DNA from 2 places in the Aeribacillus sp. FSL W8-0870 genome. Region 1 is predicted to be linked to the other one. Evidence: riboswitches for the same ligand, from Rfam matches in the RefSeq annotation. Region 1 holds a riboswitch; the other holds the start of a gene.

Evidence for each region. A riboswitch is a leader RNA that binds a small molecule or an ion and turns the genes downstream of it on or off. The one in region 1 is predicted to bind cobalamin.
Region 2: it holds a riboswitch for cobalamin, as region 1 does, so the genes downstream of both, NSU02_RS15460 (ribonucleoside-diphosphate reductase subunit alpha) here and NSU02_RS07030 (ABC transporter substrate-binding protein) in region 1, are expected to answer to the same signal.

What each region holds. Positions count from the first base shown of each region.
Region 1 is NZ_CP150165.1:1,454,595-1,462,609, reverse strand. It holds gene cbiB (adenosylcobinamide-phosphate synthase CbiB) at 1-705, opposite strand, end outside; gene NSU02_RS07040 (adenosylcobinamide amidohydrolase) at 702-2,165, opposite strand; gene NSU02_RS07035 (iron ABC transporter permease) at 2,167-3,228, opposite strand; gene NSU02_RS07030 (ABC transporter substrate-binding protein) at 3,191-4,165, opposite strand; cobalamin riboswitch at 4,269-4,448, opposite strand; gene NSU02_RS07025 (N-acetylmuramoyl-L-alanine amidase) at 4,644-6,089, shown strand; gene NSU02_RS07020 (DUF1540 domain-containing protein) at 6,188-6,346, opposite strand; partial or broken gene NSU02_RS07015 (FAD-dependent oxidoreductase) at 7,088-7,649, opposite strand; gene splB (spore photoproduct lyase) at 7,883-8,015, shown strand, end outside.
Region 2 is NZ_CP150165.1:3,184,295-3,192,309, forward strand. It holds gene NSU02_RS15445 (ABC transporter substrate-binding protein) at 1-204, opposite strand, end outside; gene NSU02_RS15450 (IS701 family transposase) at 765-1,946, shown strand; gene NSU02_RS15455 (Hsp20/alpha crystallin family protein) at 2,092-2,532, shown strand; cobalamin riboswitch at 2,666-2,845, shown strand; gene NSU02_RS15460 (ribonucleoside-diphosphate reductase subunit alpha) at 2,981-5,245, shown strand; gene NSU02_RS15465 (ribonucleotide-diphosphate reductase subunit beta) at 5,258-6,301, shown strand; gene NSU02_RS15470 (hypothetical protein) at 6,489-6,779, shown strand; gene crcB (fluoride efflux transporter CrcB) at 6,867-7,274, shown strand; gene crcB (fluoride efflux transporter CrcB) at 7,287-7,649, shown strand; tRNA gene NSU02_RS15485 (tRNA-Pro) at 7,710-7,783, shown strand; gene NSU02_RS15490 (AI-2E family transporter) at 7,859-8,015, opposite strand, start outside.

The DNA.
Region 1 (8,015 bases):
TTTCAGAATGGAAAAGCATTCCCGCTTTTGAATCCCTTTTGCCGGATGATTGACAAGTACCATGATGAAAGCTGTCAGACGGCTCGGAAGGTAATTCAACAAATCGTCCAGCTTGGCGGAAGCAAACCCGAATTCAGCGAACTTCTCGTTTTGATAGCCTACCATCGAATCCGCAGTATTGACGACCCTGTACAAAACCGCAAAAGGAGCTCCGCCGAACAGCGCCCAAAAAAGCGGAGCGGTAATGCCATCGCTCGTATTTTCCGCTACCGTTTCCACCGTTCCCCGAACGATTTCCGATTCTGGCAAATCTGCTGTATCGCGGCCGACAATCCATGACAGCTTTTCTCTTGCCGAAACGAGATTTTTTTGGCAAAGTGGTTCATAAACTGCCAAAGCTGCTTCCCGCAAACTTTTTTCCGCTATCATAAAAGAAATGATCACCGCTTCCGCAAAAATGCCCGCTGCTGGGTGAAGCCTAGAGAAAAATGACACAATTGAAAAAGCGGCCAGCATAAAAAATAAACCGACCAGCATGATCATCGCCATACCTTTTTCTTTCTTAAAGCGCCCTTTGTTGAGGCGCTTTTCGCAAAACGCAATAGACCAGCCAAACAAGCGGACGGGATGGGGGGCATTTTTCGGATCCCCGATGACTTGATCGATCACAAACGCCAGCATGATCGCAATTACATGTTCTGTCATGTCCTTCCCCTTCTTTTTTTATTTAGCTGAATCGCTTGAATTGTACTCTCATATACCCCCCTGCCGATCAATCTTCCAAGTGTTGTGATCGTGCCAGCGTGCTGATGAAAAATGCCCTTTTGCGTGGCCGCCACCAATATGCTGTCTGTGGAAGTGCCTGTTGCAATCGTATTGGAGACAGGATCCAACACTTTTTCATCAGCCAGAGCCTTCGTTTTGGCTTCCGTTGCCGTCATCACACTTTCAATAAATGCTTGATCAGATAACCGTCCGTTTATCAAAATCCATGTATTGATCGTCCCTGAAGCTATGCCATTCCGTTTTATACTATTTGCTGCATCCACTGCATTGGAAAGTCCTGCTGTCACAACAATGACAACGGAGACTCCTTCTGCTTCAAGCTCGCTGACTACCCCATCTTCCAAACAAGCCGCGGTCATCATGGCGACTGTTGCATGTTGATCAAACCCGTTTTTCAGCAGAAAATCGGCCATTTCCGAACGGCTGTCTTGACAATTGTAGCTTTTATCGACATGACGGTTGACAAAAGTGCTGTGCCAGCCAAATCCTCCGCCAATAATGGCAGATGAAAGGGTTTTGAGCGGCGATGCCGCTTTTAAATAGATGAGTTCCTTCGTCTGAACAATGTCCCTTTTTGTCACTTTATATGTTTCTTCCTGTTTCTGTTCGGGTAAAAGCAGCATTTGCGGGCGGGCAAGCTCCGGATGTGATTGTTTGACAATCGAAACACCATACACCTGTTCAATCGTTTTTTCGTTCATCACGACAGATGAATTATCAACGGCAACCGCTTTTCCATCTTTTAATAACAGCAGTTTGTCACAATAAAGGCTTGCTAAATTCAAATCATGAAAAATTGAGACAACCGTTAATCCATTTGATTGTGTCCAATTTTTCAACTGATCAAGCATGATTTTTTGATGGGAAATATCAAGATGGTTCGTGGGTTCATCTAATAAAAGCAAAACGGGGTTTTGTGCAAGAGCCTGCGCTAAAAAAACCCTCTGTTTTTCCCCGCCGCTTAATTCATTGATCGCTTTATTTTTTAAGTGGGAAATATTCGTCTGCTCCATGGTCTTTTGGATGATTTGTTCATCTTCTCCCGTCAACCGCTTGAAGAAACCCGTTTGAAAAGGATAACGGCCGAGCGCCACTGTCTCCCAAACGGTATAATCAAACATTTGCGTTGGGATTTGCGGCAATGAAGCGATGTTTTGCGCCAATTTTTTCGGAGAATAAGCAGAAAGAGGTTTGCCGGCAAGCTCGATCGTGCCGCTTTTAACCGGAAGAATCCCGCTGATCATTTTTAATAGTGTCGTCTTTCCACTCCCGTTTGGCCCCAAAATGCCAAATATTTCCCCTTTTTTTACTGAGAAGGAAAGGTTTTCGATAATCTTTCGCTCTTGATAGCCTCCCGAAATGTTCTTGACTTGCAGCATGTTACCCTCTTCTTTCCATTCTTTGTTTCATTAAAATAAAGGCAAAGCTGGGAGCGCCGATTAAAGCCGTGATCACACCGATCGGAAGTTCTGTCGGCGACACGATCGTTCTTGAAACGAGATCCGCCAAAATTAAAAAAGCGGCGCCAAAAATGGCGGACAGAGGGAGAAGATGGCGATAATCACTTCCCCAAAGCAGCCTGTTTACATGCGGGATGACAAGACCGACAAACCCAATCGTTCCGCTGATGGCAACGGCCGCACCGGCTAAACAAGAGGATGATGCTAAAATAAACAGCTTTCTCCTTTTTACATGGACCCCAAGCTGCTTCGCCTTTTCTTCGCCAAAGGACAGAGCGTTTAATTCTGTTCCGTTTACAAAAATCAAAATGGACCCGATTAAAAAAAACGGCAAAAGCATCAATACGTATCCCCAGCCGCGCATCGCAACGCTTCCTAACAACCAGTTGACAATTTGTCGCAATTCTTCGCCTGTCAGGGCAATCATTAATGAAATGAAAGCACTTAAAAAGGAACTTAAAATAATTCCGGTCAGCACAATCGTTTCAATCCTCATCGTTTTTTCAATGAAATTGGCGAACAAAATCACAGCCAAAATCGTTAAAAAACCCGTAAAAATGCTGACAACCGGCAAAGTGAATGAGCCGAAAAAAGGAATTTGAATGCCGAAAAAAAGAACAAGTACAGCACCTAAAGAAGAACCTGATGAAACACCGAGCGTATAAGGATCTGCCAAAGGGTTTTGCAAAAGCCCTTGATAACAAGCCCCCGCCATTGCAAGCGAGGCTCCGACAAGTCCGGCTAAAACGACACGAGGAAGTCGAATATCAAGCACAATGCTTTTCATGCTTTCATCAATGTCCGGCGCCAAACCGGTATAGAACAGTTGATTGAAAATTATTTGGAAAATATCCTTAAACGTGATGTGAAACGTTCCGATAGAAATTCCTAAAAAGACGGAAAAAATAAGAAAACAAGCGGTCGCCGTATAGGCGACCACATGTTTATTTTTTGTAGACATCCGGATAAATTGCTTTCGCAAGTTCTTCTACTCCTTCAACCAATCTTGGGCCTGGGCGGCTCACCAAGTCGGAATGCACATCGTAAACCCGTTTATTTTTCACCGCTGATACATTTTCCCATCCTTTGCGTGCCAACACCTGGTCAACAGCTTTATCGACGTAATAGCCGTATGTCGTCACAATGACGTCTGGGTTCAGTTTTACAACGGCTTCTTCCGTCATTTGCGGCCAGCCTTCTTGATCGCCCGCTGCATTTTTTGCTCCAATGATCGTTAGCATTTCATCCATAAACGTTCCTTTTCCCGTCGTATAGATTTGTGGTGCGGGATTCACTTCGACAAAAACAGACACTTTTTGATCATCCGGAATCGTTTTTCCTTTTTCTTGAATATCCGCCAGTTTCGTTTTCATCTCAGCCACAATATCTTCGGCTTTGTCACTTGTCCCTGTAATTTTGCCGATTGTTTGGATGGAGTCATACACTTTATCAAATGATTGGGCATCTTCGACTACAAAAACATTTATTCCCGCATCTTTCAGCTGCTTCAGCCCTTCCTGCGAGTTATGGGCGCTGGAAGCATGCGCTAAAACAAGATCCGGTTTTAAAGAAATAATTTTTTCAACATTAAATTCCATCCCGCCAACCTTTTCTTTGTTTTGAACATCTTCCGGATAGTTGTCATTATCACTTACACCGACAATTTGTTCACCCAACCCTAAAGCATAGGCAATTTCAGTATTGCTTGGAATTAGCGAAACAATCCGCTCCGGTTTTTCGCTTACCGTCACCTCATTTCCTAAACCGTCCTTGACCTTCACCGGAAATTGTGAAGCCGTCTCTTCCGTCTTTTGATTGCTTTTGTTTTCAGACGGCTCTGATGTATTTTGTTGGCCGCATCCAGCCGCAATTCCAAATAGAAGTAATAAGGCTAAAAATAGTGCAGATAATTTTTTCATCATTTTCCTCCTCCAATAAAAAACATCTTCTTGAATTCGATAAGAAGATGTCTGAAAACGTACATATGTATTGTTTTCAAACACCTCCCTATCCGCGTAGGGTTTTAGGTGTGCTCAAACAGGCAGGTCTCCTGGCTCATGGTCATCGCTCCCTGAACCTTCCCGTAGACACAGTGGCATTTTCAGGTTGCTCCCATTCACAGTGGCGGGACCGCGTTGGATTTTCACCAAACTTCCCTTTTAAGCGGACAAAAGTGTCCGCACCTGTTTGCTTTTGAATGAAATTGTCGACGAATGTAATTATACATCATTCAAATCCGTTCTGGTAGAAAAAATGTGAAAATGCTATGTCAAGTTTTATATTGGACTTTTTATAAGGTTTTCAATTCAACCGTGTTGATTTGAACCGATTACCGTAAAAATGAATAAAATTTTAATGGATGGGTAATTGATTTTAGGAACGAAGGAGGATCCATAAGTGACAGTCGTTCTTTTAGACCCAGGCCACGGTGGAAGTGATCCTGGTGCAACATTTAGAAGCTATGAAGAAGAAGACTTTACGCTGACTATTGCCTTAATAGCCAGAGACCATTTGCTAGAAAACTTTCAAGTAGATGTCGTGATGACACGAACGAACGATCGCACTGTCAGTTTAGAAGAAAGAACGAGTTTGGCAAACAGACTAAATGTCGATTTTTTCTGCTCCATCCATGTCAATTCAGGGGGCGGAACAGGATTTGAAAGCTATATTTACAACCGCGGTGCATCCAATAAAACGATTCAATACCGTTCCATCATTCATAATCATATTATGAGCGTAATCGGGCCAAAATATAACGTACAAGACCGCGGAAAAAAAAGCGCCAATTTTTTTGTGTTGAGAGAAACGAAAATGCCCGCGGTTCTATTGGAAACATTATTTATCGATAATCCTAACGATATCAAATTGTTAACCTCTTCTGCTTTTATAAGTGATTTTGCCGCCAGTGTGGCGGAAGGGATAGGAAAAGCCCTTAATTTAAAGAGAAAGACAAGCACAACAAAAAAGCCGTCGACAAAACCGTCGGCTCCTGCTTCAAACAACACGCTTTACAAAGTGATTGCCGGTTCCTTCAAAGAGCGTAAAAATGCAGAACAACGCGTAAAGGAACTGAAGGGAAAAAACGTGGACAGTTTTATTTCACCTGCTAATGTTAACGGCACAAGTTTTTACCGTGTTCAAGCAGGGGCTTTTCAACATTTGGAAAATGCGAAGGAGCAACTGGCAAAACTTGTGCAGCTGGGCTATAAAGATGCTTTTATTTTAACTCCCGAAGAGCAGCGAGCAAATCCGCCAAGGCAAAATCAACTAGCCAGCTTGCTGTCTACATCAGAGCCGCAAGCATCCGCTACAGAAGACATTTCTATTTTAGGAGAACCGCTTTTATCAGGAACATTGTTGGATCAGTTCGTAAAAAATACGAATCCAGATGCACCTCAACTGGGCGATTTATATATCCAATTAAGCAAACTATACGGAATACGCGGTGATATCGCTTACGCACAAGCCATTCATGAGACGAACTATTTTCGCTTCACCGGGGTTGTCGACCGCAGCCAAAACAATTTTGCCGGAATTGGAGCGACAGGCCCGAATGTCCGAGGAGCAAGCTTCTCCACACCAAGAGAAGGAGTTCTCGCTCATTTGCAGCACTTGTTTGCTTATGCGACAACAAAGCCTCTTCCAGGTGATGAGCCGCTTGTAGATCCAAGATTTCATTATGTGAAGCGCGGATCAGCTACCACTTGGAAAGAATTAAATGGAAAGTGGGCGGTTCCTGGAGATCGTTACGGAGAAATGATTTTATCGATTTACCGTTCCAACCTTCAATTCGCTGTTCAACAGCTTTCCTCCATGATTGCGGAATTAAACAAACATGTATGATCATTTTTTTAATCTATTTTCCAATAAACGTGAATAAAATTGAAAATCATTATCAATAATAAAAGAGAGCCGAAATGGAATTCGGCCCTCTCCATTATTTAGACAGTTTCCGGTTCAAATGTTTTGCAATCCGTTTCCTTTTGATCTTTGGCGGTTTTCCCCGAATGGCTGACAACATAAATGGAATCAGCTGAACATCTATTTCCATCCGCCCAATATTTGCAGTTGTTTACTTCACATAAAACGTCTTGTGCCATCGCATGTCACCTCCCAGTTATATATTTTCCTTTGGAAAGTGATTTGATACTTGTTGGTTGTGAAATGTCCATGGCAATATTTCGAACCGCAAAGACAATCGTTTTTGCATGTTTTGTTGGCTGTTTAATGAATTCATGATTATCATGTCATTGTAAGCCAAAATTCGATTTATTTTGTCGATGGACAAGCAAGGTGATCTGCTCCATACCAAAAGGTGCCTCAGAAAAAGAAAATGCAAACATTTGTAAACGCCTCAAGTCCTCCAATTGCTATGCAATTTCACTCATCCGTAACTTTCATTTAGTGATTTGGAATGACAAAAGCCGCCATTTGCGGCGGCTTTCTTTTATTTGGCAAAAATGTGATTACCGATCACTACATGTTGTTTTTGCCGGAAAACGATTCCATTTGGCAAGATCCATAAAGCTTTATTATCTTTTCGACAATCCGTCTTCTGTCCATCATGCAGCAGAAAGCTCTATTTTTCAAGAAAATCGAGGCAAAAAACAGGTTTCATCAATTTGGCAATTGTGCCGCCTCCGCTTTTGCTGCAAGCATTCGGGCTCCCTTTTCAGTACACAATTTCCTTATTTTTGCTGCTTTCTTCGCTGGTTGGCTGTTGTATCCATTTGTTTGTTCTTTTGTTGAGAAAGAAGAATCGCTTTGGTAGGTAAGTTCGCTTTTGCAATGAAATAAAAAAGGACATAGTCGCTTGATGCCTTGTCCTCATTCCTTTTTATTCATTTTTTCAAAACATCATGGTCGACGTAACGCTCGCCGTTCAGCTCACTAATAACATTGATCGCAACTTTGGCGCCGTCGCCGGCAGTGATGATCGTATGTACGCTGACACCTGCAGCTGTACCCGCAGCCCAAATTTCCGTCAACGTTTGTCTTTCCTAGTGCATCGACATCAAATATTGTTTTAATGCGGGGTTCAGTCCCGTCTTTTGTCTTTAATCCGACTTTGTCGGCCAAATCTGTCAGAACTCCTGTAGCTAATATGACGTGTTTTGTTTCATAGGATCCTTTATCCGTCTTGAATACAAGCTCTTCCGCTTGTTTTTCAATTGTCTCCACATTTTCTGCCACAATCTCCGCGCCGAATTTTTCCGCTTGTTTTTCCCTGTTTCAATTAAATCAGACCCAGAAATTTCCATAACCCATATGGTTTTCAATCCAAGCTCGTTTCGTCACGGATTTATCGTTGTCCAACACAAGCGTTTTTTTACCGGCTTTTGCCGTGAACAAAGCGGCGCTTGCACCCGCCGGACCAGCCCCGACAATGACTACATCATACATGTTGCAATTCCCCCTTTTAGGAAAACAATTGTACTTCCATCGTAAGCGCAATTAAAACGAATTGTAAAGATCTTCATCTGCCTTTTCCTTGCAAGGGGAACCGCTTTTGTAGGAATCGTCCTCTCAACATTTTATTATTTCCGCAAGCAGTTTGAAAAGAGGACGGGATAAAATCTCATGAAAATCAATAAAACGGAAGGAATATCGGCATAATAACATAGAGGTGATTGATCATGAAGCCGTTTATTCCACAACTCGTATACATTGAACCAAGAGCCCTTGAATACCCGCTTGGAGTGGAATGGAAAGAAAAATTCGAAAAAATGGGAATCGACATTCGCTATACAACTTCCCACAATCAAGTGC
Region 2 (8,015 bases), 1.7 Mb from region 1:
AAGATAAAGGTTAAATCCGTTTTTAATGCTTTCCGCAAGCGGAGCGAATGTTCCAGTTGAAGAAAGGATGACGCCAATTTTGATTGTATCTTTTTCACCGCTGGAATTAGACTTGCTATTGCTTACAGCCGATCCTGAACAACCTGATAAAATCAACATTATAGTAATAAAAAGAACACTCCAAAATTTACCTTTTCCCACCATTTTATACCCCCCTAAAAGCATTAGTTAAACGCTTTCATTTTTTGAATTGCAAGGTTAAAAAGCTTTTCACTCCCTTCTTTATATTTTTTAATATTCCAAATTTTTTTATTATTGTTTTTTATATTATTGCCTGCAGATTGGCTTCACAACATCGTTGTTTCAGAATGTGCAACGAATGAATAATTTTTAAATTTATAAAGTTGTCCACAGCGGTTTCCAATCATTGTGAATTTATCCAGCTTGATCTGTTAATTCCCAGCATGGCTGCAATTAAGCAGCTTACTTAATTTTCTTCGTATGTAAACTCTTGTTTAATAACAACAATATGCTATCCATTCGTTCACCAAGTTTTGCTAGGTTGTGCTTTTAAAAGCAACAAACACGAAACGATTTGGACGCAGCGGACTTATTTATATTTTTATGATTAAAAACAGTAATTTACTGTAGATGAGCAAATTCACTAACATAAATTTACATCCGAACAAAAAAGGAGACATGAACCCGATTCCTTGATTAGAATAGATGTGTCACCAAACCATTCTCAAGGAGGTTCATGTCTCATGAATAGACTACCACATCACCAAGGAATCGACAAGTTTTTCGCAATGTTGGGGCTGGCCCTTTATTTCTCTAAGCCGGTCATGAAGCATCTCGTTCATATTATCGATGCGCTGACAACGAAAGGATTTGTGGGAACCTTGACCGATCTGCATCATGAGAGCTTTCATCCCAACCATCGAACGACACTGAGCCATTTTTTCACGAAAAGCCCTTGGGATGAAGAAATCTTGCTTCGCAAACTCCAGCAGTGGATGCTTCGTCATGTGGAACGAACGGCCAAGCGAAAGAATCACCCCATTTTTGTTTCGATCGATGATACGATCTGCCGAAAAACGAAGCCTTCGTCACAGGCGAAACACGCTATTGAAGGGTGTAATTGGCATTATTCTCACGCGGACAAAAAGTCGATTTGGGGACACTCTCTCGTCTGGCTCATGGTTCATACGATGACGCAAGCCTTTCCCTTTGCGTTTCGCCTCTACGACAAGGCGGATGGGAAAAGCAAGGGTCAATGGGCCATCGAGATGCTTTCTTCTTTGGATGTGCACGGTTCTGTTTATGTGCTGATGGATTCTTGGTACCCATCGAAAACACTCGTGGAAGCCTGCCTGAAAAAAGGATTCCACGTCATTGCGATGCTCAAGACGAATCGGGTTCTTTATCCAAAAGGCATCGCCATCCAAGCCAAACAGTTTGCCCGCTATATCGAACCGAACGACACCCATCTCGTCACGGTGGGAGAAGAGCGTTATCGCGTGTATCGCTACGAGGGAGCGCTGAAAGGTCTCGATGATGCCGTTGTGTTGTTGGCTTGGAAAGCCGATCAGCCGATGACACCTGAACATCTTCACTGCGTCTTGAGCACCGACCGGGAGCTAAGCGATGAAGAGATCTTGCGCTACTATGCCCAGCGTTGGTCGATCGAATGCTTTTTTCGACAAGCGAAAGACCAGCTGAAGCTCGATGGGTACCGCGTTCGTCAACGTCGGGCGGTGAAACGGTATTGGATCTTGGTGCAACTCGCTTATGTGTACAGTATGGTCGAATCCAACAGCGATTTCTCTACCGGGCTTGACTTCCTTCGAAAGAAGAAAGGACATAGCCTCGTGGAGTTTATTTACGATGCAGCGAAACAAGATATTCCCATTGATGTCGTTAAAAAACAGCTTCATGTGGCATAAGGGGTACTCCGTTTGTCTCTTTTTACATGGTAATTATTGTAATGAAAATTGCTCAACTACAGTAATTTAAACTCTGCTTTATGTATATTTCTCTTCTCAACACAAATAATATTTTCTGTAAAAAAATCAAAGGAGGAACAATCATATGGCTCTCATTCCTTACGATCCTTTTTCTGAGATCAACCAATTTAGACGAAACATGAATCGCGTTTTTTCTGAAAGCTTCCCGCATTTTTTTGAAAACTTTGAGACTATGAATACCCCCCGGCTTGATATTCATGAAACTGCTAATGAAGTAATTGTTACGTGTGATTTGCCCGGCCTTGAAAAAAAGGAAGACGTTGACATTCATCTTGATCGCAACGTTCTTACGATCAGCGGCACAATTCAAAGAAGCAAAGAAGTAAAGGAAGAAGAAATGCATAGACGCGAACGGTTTGTAGGGCGGTTTCACCGCGCTGTTGCATTGCCGGCAAATGTAAAAGAAGAAGAAGTGAGCGCGACATATAAAAATGGCGTTTTGGAAATCCGTATTCCAAAACAAACCGAAAACAACAAAAAGAAAATTGATATTCAGTTTCATTAATTGTTTCGTGAGGTTGCAAAATTTCAATCAGCCTCACTTTTTTATTGCAATTTTCGCCAAGTACGATTATGATGAATATATAACATCAAAAATCTATATATTGTGTAATCAAAAACAATTAAATACTATATATTGAAAACCTAACGACAAAGGTGCTGTTTTCAGCTTAAAAGGGAATCCGGTGAGAATCCGGAACTGTCCCCGCAACTGTGAGTGCTACGAAATGAATAATCCACTGTACGTTTCGTATGGGAAGGATTCAAAGTAGGATGAAGCACGAGTCAGGAGACCTGCCTTTGTCCGAACGTTTCTAATTCTTCGGGGGTTGGGAAGATGAAACGATGGTTTGAATGGAGTAGTTTCGCCTTGTAAACTGCCTCCCTTTTAATCATCGTTTGATCCGCTCAGCTTCCTGAGCGGTTTTTTATTTTGATAAGGAGGATGTTTGATGAATATTACGAAAGCATTAAATCTATACGAGGTTTTTCAAAATCATTTTAACAGGAGCGATTGGGAGCTTTATCTAAGACAGCTTGAAAAAAAGTTTCCATCCCTTTCCTTTCATGAATACAGCGAGAGAGTGTCGACAACCCTACAATACCAGCAGATTGATGATCTTGAAAAATTTACAAACCTGCTGATTATTGAAGCTTTAGCAAACATTTCGGAAAGTGAGCCGGATTGGACTTTTTTAGCTGCACACGTATTTCTTGAAAAAATTTACTATGAAGCGAGCCAAAACAGAAATTACAACCAACCGGGCTACGGCGATTTTTATTTGTTAATCGAAACATTAACCGATCTTGGAATCTACAGCCCTCTTTTGCTAGAGCATTATTCAAAAGAGGAAATTATGGAGCTGGGAAATGCCATTGATCCTGAGAAGGACAAGCTGTTTACATACATCGGATTAAGGACCCTTTACGACCGGTATTTAGCTAAAGATTTTCATAAACGAACATTTGAGCTTCCACAGGAACGTTTTATGATCATCGCTATGACGTTAATGATCAACGAGCATCCGTCCAAACGTTTGCATCTTGTAAAGGAAGCGTATTGGGCATTGAGCCATTTATATATGACGGTTGCAACACCTACATTGGCTAATGCAGGAAAATCAGTCGGTCAGCTTTCAAGCTGCTTTATTGATACGGTAGACGACAGCCTTCAAGGCATTTATGATTCGAACACTGATATTGCCAATGTTTCTAAAAGCGGCGGAGGCATTGGAGTTTATTTAGGGAAAATCAGAAGCCGCGGAAGCGATATCCGGGGGTTCAAAGGAGTTTCATCAGGTGTCATTCCTTGGATGAAGCAATTAAATAATACGGCAGTGAGCGTCGACCAGCTCGGCCAAAGAAAAGGAGCAATTGCCGTTTATTTGGATGTTTGGCATAAAGATATTTTCGCCTTCCTAGATGCAAAATTAAATAACGGAGACGAACGGCTGCGCACCCATGATTTATTTACAGGTGTATGCATTCCTGACCTATTTATGGAGCAAGTTGAAAAGCGCGGGGACTGGTATTTGTTCGATCCCCACGAAGTTCGCAAAGTCATGGGATTCAGTCTGGAAGATTATTATGATGAAGAAAAAGGTAACGGCAGCTTTCGGGAAAAATATTTTGAGTGCGTGAATCATCCTTCCTTATCTAAAGAAAAAGTGCCTGCGATTGAAATAATGAAACGGATTATGATCAGCCAGCTTGAAACGGGAACGCCTTTTATGTTTTATCGGGATGAAGTGAATCGAAAAAACGCAAACAAGCATGCCGGCATGATTTATTGCAGCAATTTATGCACAGAGATTGCGCAAAATCAAAGTGCTACTACTGTTGAAGAACAATATGTTGAAGATGGAAAAATTGTCATTGTGAAAAAGCCCGGCGATTTCGTCGTCTGCAACCTTTCTTCCATCAACTTGGCACGGGCTGTTCCAGACAACGTTCTGGAACGTTTAATCCCTATTCAAGTGCGGATGCTGGACAACGTTATCGATTTAAATAACATTCCGGTATTACAGGCAAAGCTTACAAATGAAAAATACCGTGCAATCGGTCTTGGAACGTTTGGCATGCATCATTTATTTGCACTAAAGGAAATTACATGGGAAAGCGACGAGGCAGTCCAATTTGTCGACCAACTATATGAAAAAATTGCGTATTTAACCATTCAGTCGAGTATGGAGCTCGCAAAAGAAAAAGGCGCATACCCTCTCTTTAAAGGCTCGGAGTGGGATACAGGGCGATATTTTGAAATCCGCGGTTATACGTCAAAAAAATGGCAGGAATTAAAGGAAAAAGTGCAGACTTTTGGGATTCGCAACAGCTATTTAATGGCGGTCGCACCGAACGCATCGACCTCCATTATAGCCGGAAGCACAGCAAGCATCGATCCAATTTTCCAAAAAGTTTATTCAGAGGAAAAGAAAGACTACAAAATTCCAGTTACCGTTCCCGACTTAAATGCGAAAACGACTTGGTATTATAAATCCGCTTATTTGATCGACCAAACATGGAGCATCAAACAAAATGCAGTGCGCCAGAAACATATTGACCAGTCCATTTCCTTCAACTTTTACGTCCTAAACACGATTAAAGCGAAAGAATTGCTGGAGCTTCATTTGACAGCTTGGAAATCCGGATTAAAAACAACGTATTATGTCCGTTCGACATCAAGCGACATTTATGAATGTGAATCATGTGCAAGTTAAGGAGGAAGTAATATGGAGCAAACATTAACAAAACGAGTTATTATGGATCCTGATGCACCAAACCGTTCAACAGCAATAGTGAACGGAAAATGTTCCAACGTGCTCAATTGGGATGATGTCGCCTACCCGTGGGCATATCCAAAATATAAACGGATGCTCGCAAACTTTTGGACACCTTTTGAAATTAATATGGCTCAAGATGTGAAGCAATTTCCTGAGCTTTCAGAAAGAGAACAGGACGCATTTTTAAAAATTATCGGCCTCTTAGCTTTATTAGACAGCATTCAAACCGATTATGCCGGAAAAGTTGCTGATTATATTACAGACTCGAGCATAAACGCCTTAATGATTTTGCTCGCTCAGCAGGAAGTGATTCATAACCATTCATATTCGTATATTCTTTCAAGCATCGTGCCTAAAAACGTACAGGATGAAGTATTTGAATATTGGCGGAACGAACCGGTTTTAAGGAAGCGAAATGAATTTGTCACCAACGGGTATAAAGCATTTGCAGAAAATCCGAATGTGGAGAATTTGTTAAAATCGATCGTCTTTGATGTCATACTGGAAGGTTTATTTTTCTATTCCGGTTTCGCATTCTTTTATAATTTAGCCAGAAACCAAAAGATGGTAGCCACTAGCACGATGATTAACTACATTAACCGTGATGAACAAATACACGTAGGTTTGTTTGAAAAAATTTTCAAAGCGGTGCTGAAGCAATATCCTGAATATGATACAGATGAACTGAAACAATTCGTTTCGAAAACATTTATGAAAGCAGCCGAGCTGGAAATCGAATGGGCCGGTGTAATTATCGGCAATGACATTGAAGGCCTGCATTTAAAAGATGTGGAGAGCTATATTAAATTTTATGCGAATTTCCGTGCCAATCAGCTGGGATTCGAACGTCCTTTTGAAGGCTATCGGACAAATCCTTTGAAATGGATACGGGCTTACGAAGAAGTGGACTTAGGAAAATCAGACTTCTTTGAACAAAAATCGAGACAATATACAAAAGTCAACACGATTGATAACGGCTTTGATGAGTTGTAAAAATTTACGTTCTCATGATAACGGGCAGCAGAGACTGCCCGTTTTTTTATCTGCTGCCAAACCAAAAGGAATGCTATGAAAGAATTGTTCGATAAGCAACTACTTTCTTTTAAAAGAGCTTATCTTTTTGGGAACCTAAGCATCCCATTTTTCCATGCCATGGTATAATATGTGCGGAGGGGATCTTATGTTAAAATCAACCTTGATCATAATGTCAATTTTGTTAGTAACAATTCATTTCGCTATTCTATATTTTTGGATGTTTGATTGGCAAAAATTAGCTACAAAAACAGGCTTTATAAGTTGGTTTGCCTCGATTCTATTAGGCATCTTTGTATATTTTGCTTTTCAAACTTTCAGCAGATACGACAAAGCTGCTGTCGTCATCAGAAACATATTGTTATGTTCAACTTTACTGACCATCTTTTTAGCTTGTATTGCGTTCATTATAGAAGCAATTACAAAGGCGATGCCCTAAAAAAGAAATATAGTTTTCACGAAGATTAAGAAAATCATATTGGCTAAAAAGAGCTATGTTGTTTTCCACCATTGCGAGGTGAAGATAATGATTTATTTATTAGTCGGTTTGGGCGGGATAGCAGGTGCCTGCCTTCGATACAGTGTCGGCCTATGGACTTCCAGCTTTTGGACAGGATCTTTCCCAGCAGCGACACTTTTAGCCAATTTGGCTGGAAGTTTTCTTTTGGGATGGTTGACTGAATATGTATTTAAAATAAAAGGATTTCCTCCCCATTTTGCCGCAGCGATCGGTACTGGCTTAATCGGGGCATTCACTACATTTTCAACTTTTAGTTTTGAGAACATTCAATTGATGATTGCCGATAAATGGGAAACAGCCATTATGTATACATTGTCAAGCTTAATAGGCGGTTATTTATTTGTTTCGTCTGGTTATCATCTTGGCCGAAAAATGCTTTCCCAGCACAACGCACGAACGGCCGATCATGAATAGGAGTGAAGAGTAATGCTTTTCAACTTTATCGTTGTAGGAATCGGAGGTTTTTTAGGAGCTAATGCCCGCTTGATCGTCACCAATTGGATTAAAAAGAAAAGCAATATGAAGTTCCCTGTCGCGACATTTATTATCAATGTCAGCGGATCTTTCCTGCTCGGCCTTTTGATCGGCATGAATATTTCAGAAGCATATCTACTGTTATTTGGAACGGGATGTTTAGGAGCCTTTACCACCTTTTCTACGTTTCAGCTTGAAAATAAACAGCTGTTAACAGAAAAACAAAAAACAGTGTCCATTTGCTATTTTCTTTCAAGCTATGCGTTCGGTCTTTTGTTTGCCTTTCTCGGCTTCCAACTAGGCGCTATATTTTAAAAACTTATTTGAATCATATTGTCATGGTTTGATTTTTTCTTTATAATACAGATTGTCCAGCGGGATGTAGCTCAGCTTGGTAGAGCACCAGCATGGGGTGCTGGGGGTCGCAGGTTCGAATCCTGTCATCCCGACTCTGTAAACCTCCTAAATCATCATTTAAAACCAAAAACGCCGCTTGAGCTTTTTCAAGCGGCTTATATTTTGAATTACGTCTTTTTAATCCCTTTCCTCAGTTTAATTAATTTATATAAGTTAATCACAACCGTTTTGGTTACAGCATATGTTGGAACAGCCAAAATCATCCCCAAAATTCCCGCGATATTTCCTGCAACAAGCAACAAAATAATAATGGTCAACGGATGT